Regions from separate parts of the Staphylococcus arlettae genome, predicted to be linked through region 3. Evidence: predicted binding sites of a transcription regulator. Region 3 holds the regulator's gene; each other region holds the start of a gene.
What was found. Region 3 encodes CtsR, which represses protease genes until heat stress. Its sites were predicted from a motif close to ATGGTCAATAAAGGTCAAACA; they were not measured.
Positions count from the first base shown of each region.

Region 1: clpP (ATP-dependent Clp endopeptidase proteolytic subunit ClpP) is a predicted target of CtsR. The motif match lies at 1,121-1,141, and genes of this name have one in related genera.
Region 2: clpB (ATP-dependent chaperone ClpB) is a predicted target of CtsR. The motif match lies at 2,052-2,072, and genes of this name have one in related genera.

Region 1 is NZ_CP094803.1:2,072,828-2,076,121, reverse strand. Features, by position in the region: gene MUA37_RS10190 (hypothetical protein) at 238-462, shown strand; tRNA gene MUA37_RS10185 (tRNA-Arg) at 965-1,036, opposite strand; gene clpP (ATP-dependent Clp endopeptidase proteolytic subunit ClpP) at 1,186-1,770, shown strand; gene MUA37_RS10175 (IS1182 family transposase) at 1,983-3,294, shown strand, end outside.
Region 2 is NZ_CP094803.1:1,955,869-1,959,162, reverse strand. Features, by position in the region: gene MUA37_RS09570 (Cof-type HAD-IIB family hydrolase) at 1-419, opposite strand, end outside; gene MUA37_RS09565 (metal-sulfur cluster assembly factor) at 539-847, shown strand; gene MUA37_RS09560 (Lrp/AsnC family transcriptional regulator) at 995-1,405, opposite strand; gene MUA37_RS09555 (carboxymuconolactone decarboxylase family protein) at 1,510-1,929, shown strand; gene clpB (ATP-dependent chaperone ClpB) at 2,123-3,294, shown strand, end outside.
Region 3 is NZ_CP094803.1:2,400,295-2,403,588, forward strand. Features, by position in the region: gene MUA37_RS11755 (protein arginine kinase) at 1-490, opposite strand, end outside; gene MUA37_RS11760 (UvrB/UvrC motif-containing protein) at 483-1,040, opposite strand; gene MUA37_RS11765 (CtsR family transcriptional regulator) at 1,059-1,520, opposite strand; gene MUA37_RS11770 (NupC/NupG family nucleoside CNT transporter) at 1,678-2,892, shown strand; gene MUA37_RS11775 (hypothetical protein) at 3,271-3,294, shown strand, end outside.

The DNA.
Region 1 (3,294 bases), 330 kb from region 3:
TCCCGTAGGAGTTGGCATAAATCGTTAGCCAATATAATACTAAAATATTACTTATTCAATGATTGTTTGTCATCAAGTCAATGAGACAAACAATCAAAGAAATAAAAACATCTATTCCTTTAGTATAAAAATTAATTGTCATAGTAAAACATAAAATATATCAATTATAGGTATACATGTTAGAATTGATATTAAGTTATTATAAAAGGAATTAGTTGTATAAGGAGCGTTAACGTAGTGAAAATTTTAGCTTATTTAAGACTTATCGCGATGGTGCTCATCATTTTTTGGGTTGTACGCGGCGTCATCATGATGATAGGTGATTTTATGGGAGTTGTTGCTTATAATCAACAACTTGTCATCGTAGGTTTAGCAACAATATTATTAAGTGAGTTTTATAGAGGGCGAAAGGCTTCGACTGCATTATTTGCAGTTGGCTTTTTATTAATCATTTTTGGTTAAGTAAAATATAAGAACGAAAAAGCAGAAACAAACATGTAATCAATTATGTGTTTGTTTTTTATTTATATGTCGCAGTTATATTGTATTTATAAAAAACAGTACAATCGGTACTTTTAAATATGTCTATTTAGCGCACTTACAGCATTTGTCAGAATGAGTGCAGAGTGGTTTCTAGCTATGAATTTAGTACCTGTAGCTTATCTTTAGTGAAATATTATATGCCGTATTGAAAAGTAAAAAGAAAGTTAATTTGGTATATAACTTATAAGCTACATGCTATAATCACTTTTATAAGGTATAGTAGTTGTGTTATATAAATAATAAAATGGATTAAACTACTTTTTAAGTTAATGTTATTAATAAAAAAACTACCTAAAAAATAGGTAGAAATTAAATGTTTTGATAGCATCTCAAATGTATAAATATATAAAGTGCCCAACGACGATTAATAAAACTTCTTAAAGCTTGTGGTAGCAAGAAGTAACGTTGAACACTAACTTAGCCCCCTCGAAGGGAATCGAACCCCTATTGTAAGAACCGGAATCTTAAGTGTTATCCATTACACTACGAGGGGTAAAATAAACAATACTTTAAGTTTACAAATCTTCAAAGTAATGGTCAATACACTTTTTAAAAAGAATAAAAAACATGAGTTTATTTTTTGACCATTTTTGACTTTTAGGTTAAAATAAATTCAACAGTTATAAATAAGGAGGAAATATAATGAATTTAATTCCTACAGTAATCGAAACAACAAATCGTGGTGAACGTGCTTATGACATTTACTCACGTTTATTAAAAGACCGCATAATTATGTTAGGTTCACAAATTGATGACAATGTTGCAAACTCAATTGTTTCTCAATTATTATTCTTACAAGCACAAGATGCTGAAAAAGATATTTACTTATATATCAATTCACCTGGTGGTAGTGTAACAGCTGGTTTTGCGATTTATGATACAATTCAACATATTAAACCAGATGTACAAACAATTTGTATTGGTATGGCTGCATCAATGGGTTCATTCTTATTATCAGCTGGTGCTAAAGGTAAACGTTTTGCGTTACCTAATGCTGAAGTTATGATTCACCAACCATTAGGTGGTGCCCAAGGTCAAGCGACAGAAATAGAAATTGCTGCGAACCATATCTTAAAAACAAGAGCTAAATTAAATAAAATTTTAGCTGAACGTACAGGTCAATCAATTGAAAAAATTGAAAAAGACACAGACCGTGATAATTTCTTATCTGCTGACGAAGCAAAAGAATATGGTTTAATTGATCATGTTATGGAACCAGAAGCATAAATAATTAAAACCAGTCCTATATAGGACTGGTTTCAGACTGTCGACAAAGTCTCCGACTTTGTTGGCAGTTTTTTTATGCACGCTTTCCGCGGGCACTGCCTTAGCCTGTAGTCTTCGGCTAGTGATATTCCCGCAGGAGTCGGCATAAATTACTGCCAATATTACACAAAAACATTATAATATATGTAAATTAAACAGTGGTGGTGTTTATTATGTTGAATAAATCAATTGATAAAAGAGATCAATATGAAATGATTTCTATCTCTGAATTAGTCCCTAATAATCATTTATTACGTAAAGTCGATGCGATATTAGATTTAAATTTTGTGTATGAACTTGTCGAAGACAAATATTGCCTTGATAATGGTAGACCATCTATAGATCCTGTTATTTTAGTAAAAATATTACTCATACAAAGGTTGTTTGGCATTAAATCAATGAGACAAACAATTAAAGAAATAGAAACAAATGTAGCTTACCGTTGGTATTTAGGATATAGCTTTTTAGATAAAGTACCTCATTACGGAACTTTTAGTAAGAACTATACACGTCGTTTTCATGATACAGATTTATTTGAACAAATATTTGAGAAAATACTAGAAATAGCTATCAAAAATAACTTAATAGATCACTCATCTTTATTCATTGATTCTACACATATTAAAGCAAATGCAAATAAGAATAAATACATCAAAAAAATTGTAAAAAAAGATACACTTCACTTCCAAGAAGAATTGGATAATGAAATAAATGAACAAAGGCGAGCACAAGGAAAAAAGCCAATAAAAAATAAAAGCAAGGAGGAATATAAAACCAAAAAAGTAAGTACGACTGATCCAGAAGCTGGGTACTACGTTAAAGGTGAACGAGAAAAGCAATTTGCTTATAGTTTACACGCATGTGTAGATAAAAATGGTTATATTATTGATAAGCACGTGACACCTGGTAATATTCACGACAGTACACAACTCAAACCAATGATTGAAAGATTGGAAACCAAGCAGATGTTGCCTATCACATTAGCAATTGATTCAGGTTATAAAACACCTTTTAATGCACACTTTTTGCTTGAAAAAGCAATTGTACCAGCAATGCCATATACGAGACCTAAAGGAAAACCTGGTTTTTTCAGAACAAAAGATTTCATCTACGATGAACATTATGATACTTATATTTGTCCTAATGATGAAACTTTACTATATAAAAGAACAATGCCAACAGGACACAGATTATATGTATCAGATGCTTCAATATGTCGAGACTGTCCACTACTAAATAAATGTACTGAAAGTAAAGATGCCATAAAACAAATTAGAAGACATGTTTGGCAAGATGATTTAGATATAGTTGAAGATTTAAGGTTTGTGGATACAATTAAAAAACAATATAAAATGCGAAGTCAAACAATAGAGAGAAAATTTGGCGATGCAAAAGAACAGCATGGTATGAGATGGACGAGATATAGAGGACATGACAAAGTTTCCATGGATACCACGCTAATTTGTGCTGCCATGAATCTTAAAA
Region 2 (3,294 bases), 440 kb from region 3:
AATAAATCTCCAGTTTCAACAGTAGGGCTGCCCATAGAAAAACCATCAAATAATTTTTGGTCAAAGTTATCGATAAAAACATGATCTTTGATTTCAGCAATAATATTACTGACACCATAGTCTTTCAATGATTGAATAATGCTTGTAGCAAGCTCTAAATCTAATTCTTCATGAACTGGTGTAAAATTGTCATCTTTTGGATGATGTACATATGCCCCGTTAAAATTGACTACAGGTGTGTTCATATTCAATTCATGGTAATAAGTTTGACTAGCACGATAAGGACGTCCAGTAGCAATCATTAGTTTGTGTCCTTGTGCTTGTAATGTATTAAGTATTGTTTTTGTATAAGGTGAAATCTGTTTATCATCGTTTAATAAAGTACCATCTAAATCTAAACAAATTAAATAAGGTTTCATATATGTCTCCTTAAGTTGATATTAAAATTTAATGTAACAATATCATAGCATTTTATTGGCGTTTTGTAAGATATTTGATATATTGTTAATTAAGATTAATTACGAAGAGGTGATTACAAATGGATGAAGGACTTAAAGATAGTATTTTAAATGCCTTAGAGATGGTTATCGACCCAGAGCTTGGTATTGATATAGTTAATTTAGGCTTAGTATATAATGTAGATGTAGATGATGAAGGATTATGTACCGTTGAAATGACATTGACTTCTATGGGATGTCCAATGGGACCTCAAATTATAAATCAAATTAAAATGGTATTAGCTGAAATACCTGAAATTTCAGATACTGAAGTTAATGTTGTATGGAGCCCGCCTTGGGATAAAGATAAAATGTCTCGTTATGCTAAAATTGCATTAGGCATTGGCTAAGCTCAATTTTTAGTAAAGACTTAATTATGTTCATAGATGTTTAGACATCATTGGACATGTTAAGTCTTTTTTTGTTGGAGAAAATTAAATATCAATTGAGTTATGATAAAGACAATCCGAAAGTTGGATAGCCATTCGAGATTGGTTTTATTTAACTTGTGACAAAATAAATTGTGTGTGCGTGTGACCATAACGTTGCATATCATCGATACACTGTTCAACTGCTGACATTGATTGAAAATGCATTTTAACTAAAAAGCAAGATGAACCAGAAACTCTATAACAAAAATCAACATCAGATTGGTTATTAATAAAAAGTTTGAAGTCTTTATATAAATTATTTTTAATAGTAATGTGCATAATAACTTCAATAGTATAACCTAACAAAGTGTAATCAATGTCAATTGTATATTTTTTAATAATACCGGTCTCTAAGAGTTTATTGATTCGTTCACGTACTGAAGGTGATGATAAATGTACAAGGTCACTCAATTCAGACAACGATATTTTACTATTCGTTTGTAGCACAGAAATGATTTTATTGTCGATTACGTCCATGAATAATAATACCTCAAATAATAAAGTTTTTATTAATTATACCTAATAAAACATAAGGATGAAAGACGTTTAGTTATATAAACTTCATAATAGGAGGTGGACATATGACTTTAATAAAATTAAGTGAATTAGGTGAAACACCGTATCAACAATTACTAGGTCATAACGAACAATTATTACAGAGTTGGACAACATTAGCCCAAACGATTGAACAAAACTTACATTTACAACCTAAAGTGGTGGAGGAAATTAGAAGAATGTTGGCACACCAAAGTGGTTGTTCATATTGTAAGAGCAAAGGAAAACCAGAAGGTAGTAAAGCACAATTTAATCCAAAAGAACTGACAGCAATTGGTTTTACAGAAGTATATATGACAATGGGGACGAACATACCTGATTATCTATTTCAGGAGCTTTATAAAGTAATGACTGACGAAGAAATCATCATGTTGATAGCGTATATTCAGTTCACGGAGTGTCAGCAAAAATTTGGCGCATTGTTACAATTGGAGGCTACTGATTAATTTGATGGCACGATTTCGATTAAATTTGTACTAATTTGTGTATAACAAAAAAGAGAAAATTAGCGGCATACGAATGATGTTTTTTAGTTGATATTAGCAACAGAAAGGTATATAATTTAATTAAGGTCAAAGAAAGTCAAAGTCAAAGATAGTTAACCTTGACCTACACTTAATGATACAGGGGTGAGTTTATTTGGATATTAATCAAATGACCTATAAAGTACAAAGTGTTTTACAACAAGCTATTGAAATCGCTAAAAACTATGAAAACCAAAATATTGAAATTGAAGCTATATTAAAAGCAGCCTTAACAGAATCGGATAGTTTATTTAAAAATATTTTAGATAGAGCAAATATTGATACTGAAAGTTTAGCACTACAGTATGATAGTAAATTAAGTAATTATCCAACTGTACAAGGTGAACATGTGCAATATGGACAATATATAAGTCAAAACGCTAATAAATTATTGAATACAGCAGAACAATATATGAACACATATGAAGATGAATATATTTCAATGGAACATTTGTTGTTAGCAGCAATGGAAGTAGACAGTATTACACGTGAAGCAATAGGTAACAAACAAGAAGTTATTACAGAAATTATTAAAAAAGTTAGAGGAGGAAACCATGTGACAACACAAAATCCAGAAGTAAATTATGAAGCTTTAGAAAAATATGGCCGTGATCTTGTTGAAGAAGTAAGACAAGGGAATATGGATCCAGTCATTGGTAGAGATGAAGAAATACGAAATGCTATACGTATTTTAAGTAGAAAAACTAAAAATAATCCAGTATTAATTGGTGAACCAGGTGTTGGTAAAACTGCAATTGTTGAAGGCTTAGCCCAAAGAATTGTACGTAAAGATGTACCTGATTCTTTGTTGGATAAGACTATTTTTGAATTGGATTTAAGTGCATTAGTTGCAGGCGCAAAATACCGTGGTGAATTCGAAGAGCGCTTAAAAGCAGTGTTAAAAGAAGTTAAAGACTCAGATGGCCGAATCATATTATTTATTGATGAGATCCATATGTTAGTTGGTGCAGGTAAAACAGAAGGCGCGATGGATGCCGGTAACATGTTAAAACCTATGTTAGCTCGTGGCGAACTTCATTGTATTGGGGCAACAACTTTAAATGAATATCGTGAATATATTGAAAAAGATTCTGCTTTAGAGCGTCGTTTCCAAAAAGTAAATGTATCAGAACCAGATGTAGAAGATACGATTTCTATTTTACGTGGTCTTAAAGAACGTTATGAAGTATATCATGGTGTACGTATTCAAGACCGTGCACTCGTCGCAGCAGCAGAACTGTCTGATCGTTATATTACTGATCGTTTTTTACCGGATAAAGCAATTGA
Region 3 (3,294 bases):
TACCAATGTTTGTAGGACATGTTGTTAAATAACCTAAAGTTTCATCAAAACTGATGTCTAACTTAGCATCCAACTGATCATCAATTTGTGAAGCTTGTTCAAACAATGATTGTAGTGATAAATCATTGCCCATTGCTTGAATACGTAAGTGATCTTCTTCATTGACCATTAAACTTAATGATTCATCTTCATTTAATAACACTGCTGCCGCTGGTTGTTTAATTAATTCAGGGCTAATAAGATGTTTCGCAACGAGTTTAAATTTACTGCGTTGATCCATTTGATCTAAATGTTGTACAGCTAACTCGGGAAGCGCATCTTGAACTTCATTAACTACTCTATAACCTTCTTGTTCAGATGGAAACATTAACGGGTGCACGTGTTTTTCTAAATTTCGTGCCAATCTAATCCTTGATGACATAATAACTGGTGAATCAGTTCCTTCACGCATCCAATCACTCATATGTGCATTTAAGTCTTTATCACTCATCACGTGTCACCTCGCTATCTCTGTCTGCTTTTAATGCTTTGATTTCATCTCTGACAATAGCAGCTTCTTCAAAGTTTTGTTCTTCAATTAACTGTGTTAAATGGTTGGTTTTTTCTTCAATTTGTTTTTTTAACGCTAATTTTTTATGGGACGAATGAGGTGTTTTACCTGTGTGTTCAAATTGACCCCCTTGCACACGTCTTACAATATCTACAATATCTTCTTTAAATGTATCGTAACATTGTGCACAGCCAAACTTACCTACATGTGCGATATCACGTAAAGACATTTGACATGTTGGACAACGTTTAGCTTCTTTAATCGTAATTTCATCAAAATTGATACCGTGTTTAGCTGCTAAGTGTTGTAATATTTGTTTTACAACAAAGGCACCTTCTATATCATCTTGTTGTTCTACTTGACTATCTTGTGTCCAAGGGTTGTTCCCTTTAGCGCAAGTGGTACATACCCATTTTTCTTGAATACCGTCTTTTCCTTTTACTGCTACCTTAACTTCGGCTTCATTTAAATGACAATTCTCACACAACACGGTAATCACCTCGCTCTTTTAATAATAATTTATGATCGGTAATAGTCTTTTCATAATATTAGCTCTAATAATATCACGTGCTACTACATCCATTTTTAATGTTTCTCTATCTACTACTGCATTAATCATTTTAGCTTCTCTATCGCTAATATAACCTTTTTCTAATAAGCCATCTACAATATAGTACGCTTGTTGTTGAGATATTGAAGGACCAATAATTTGGAGTAGATGATTAATATATCCGCTTGCGTCATTATTTTCAATTTTTGTGATTCGAATATAGCCTCCACCACCTCGTTTACTTTCAATTTCATAACCATGTTTATTTGTAAAACGTGTTTTAATGACATAATTAAGTTGCGAAGGTACACAATCAAATTGTTGCGCTATATGTGCGCGCTGAATTTCTACAGCATCTTCATTGGAGTCTTCAAATAATTTTTTAATGTATTGCTCTATGATGTCAGACATATTGTGCATGATTATCACCTCTTTTTGACCTTCTTTGACTATATTATATGACCAACTTTGACCTTTTTCAACCAATATGATTTAAAAATTTTAAAAATCCATGTTACTTATATTACTTTTATTGTATTATAGATATTAAGAAAAAATTAAAGGGATGAAAAACAATATGCATATTATTATTGGCTTAATTGGTATCGTAGTATTTTTAGCACTAGCCGTTGTGTTTAGTTCAGACAGAAAAAATATACGTTGGAATTATGTCGGTTTGTTACTTGGGATACAGTTAGTTTTTGCTTTTATCTTACTTAAAACAAAATTTGGTATTACTGTTATTGGTGGTATTTCAAATGGTTTTAACTATCTATTAGCGCAAGCAGCAGAAGGGGTAAATTTTGTATTTGGAGGATTTGAATATATAGATCCTGAAAACCCTCCATTCTTCTTTAATGTTTTATTACCTATTGTGTTTATTTCAGCATTAATTGGTATCTTACAATATACAAAAATTTTACCATGGATTATTAATGTTCTAGGATTTCTTATTTCTAAAATCAATGGCATGGGACGCTTAGAATCATACAACGCAGTTGCCGCTGCTATTTTGGGACAATCAGAAGTTTTTATATCACTAAAAAAAGAATTAGCATACATACCTAAACAACGTTTATATACATTAACAGCTTCTGCTATGTCTACAGTATCAGCGTCTATCATTGGTGCGTACTTTGCATTAATCGAACCTAAATACGTTGTTACTGCAGTAGTCTTAAACTTATTCGGTGGTTTTATTATCGCTTCTATCATCAATCCATATCGTGTGGATGAAAAAGAGGATAAATTAATTGTGCAAGAAAGTGAAGCTTCAAAACAGTCATTCTTTGAAGTATTGGGAGAATACATCTTAGACGGATTTAAAGTTGCTGTAATCGTTGGTGCAATGTTAATAGGGTACATTGCTATAATCGCTTTACTTAACGGACTTGTTGCCGGTATCTTCTCAGGCTTGTCAGGTGGACAAATTGATTGGGACTTCCAAACAATTATCGGTTTTATCTTTGCGCCATTTGCATTTTTAGCTGGTATTCCTTGGAGCGATGCAGTACAATCTGGTTCTGTTATGGCAACAAAACTACTATCCAATGAATTTGTTGCGATGCAAAGTTTAAGTGAAGTTAAAGGTATGAGTGAGCATGCTAAAGGTATCGTTTCAGTTTTCTTAGTATCTTTCGCCAACTTCAGTTCAATCGGAATTATTTCCGGTGCAATTAAATCATTAAATAACGAAAAAGGTGACATGGTAGCCCGCTTTGGTTTGAAATTATTATTCGGTGCTACATTAGTTTCATTTATTTCATCAGCAATCGCAGGCTTCTTTATTTAGTGATACAATTTAAAATAGCTTAAATCAATTTTTTACAACAACAAACCTAACAAACACACTCATCGCCTAATATCGTTGAGTGTGTTTTCATTTTAAATAGTGTAGCATATTAAAATGTTGTCACTTGTAAATTTACATCTAAACATGTATCATTCAATAAGTAGGTGCATTTATTCATACCTATGAACAAGAAGTGCAGTATCAAATTTTAATTCAAAGGAAGTAACACAATTTATACAATGTAACACTCTAACTTACAGCTATAGTCCGTGTACTTTCGCTTTTGTTTTATAGCTATTAAGCACTACAATTAGTACTTTAAATTGACACAATACTCAAATACTGCACTGATTATTATATATTAAGGGGAGATGTTCCATGAAAATGGCTCATGACGTAATT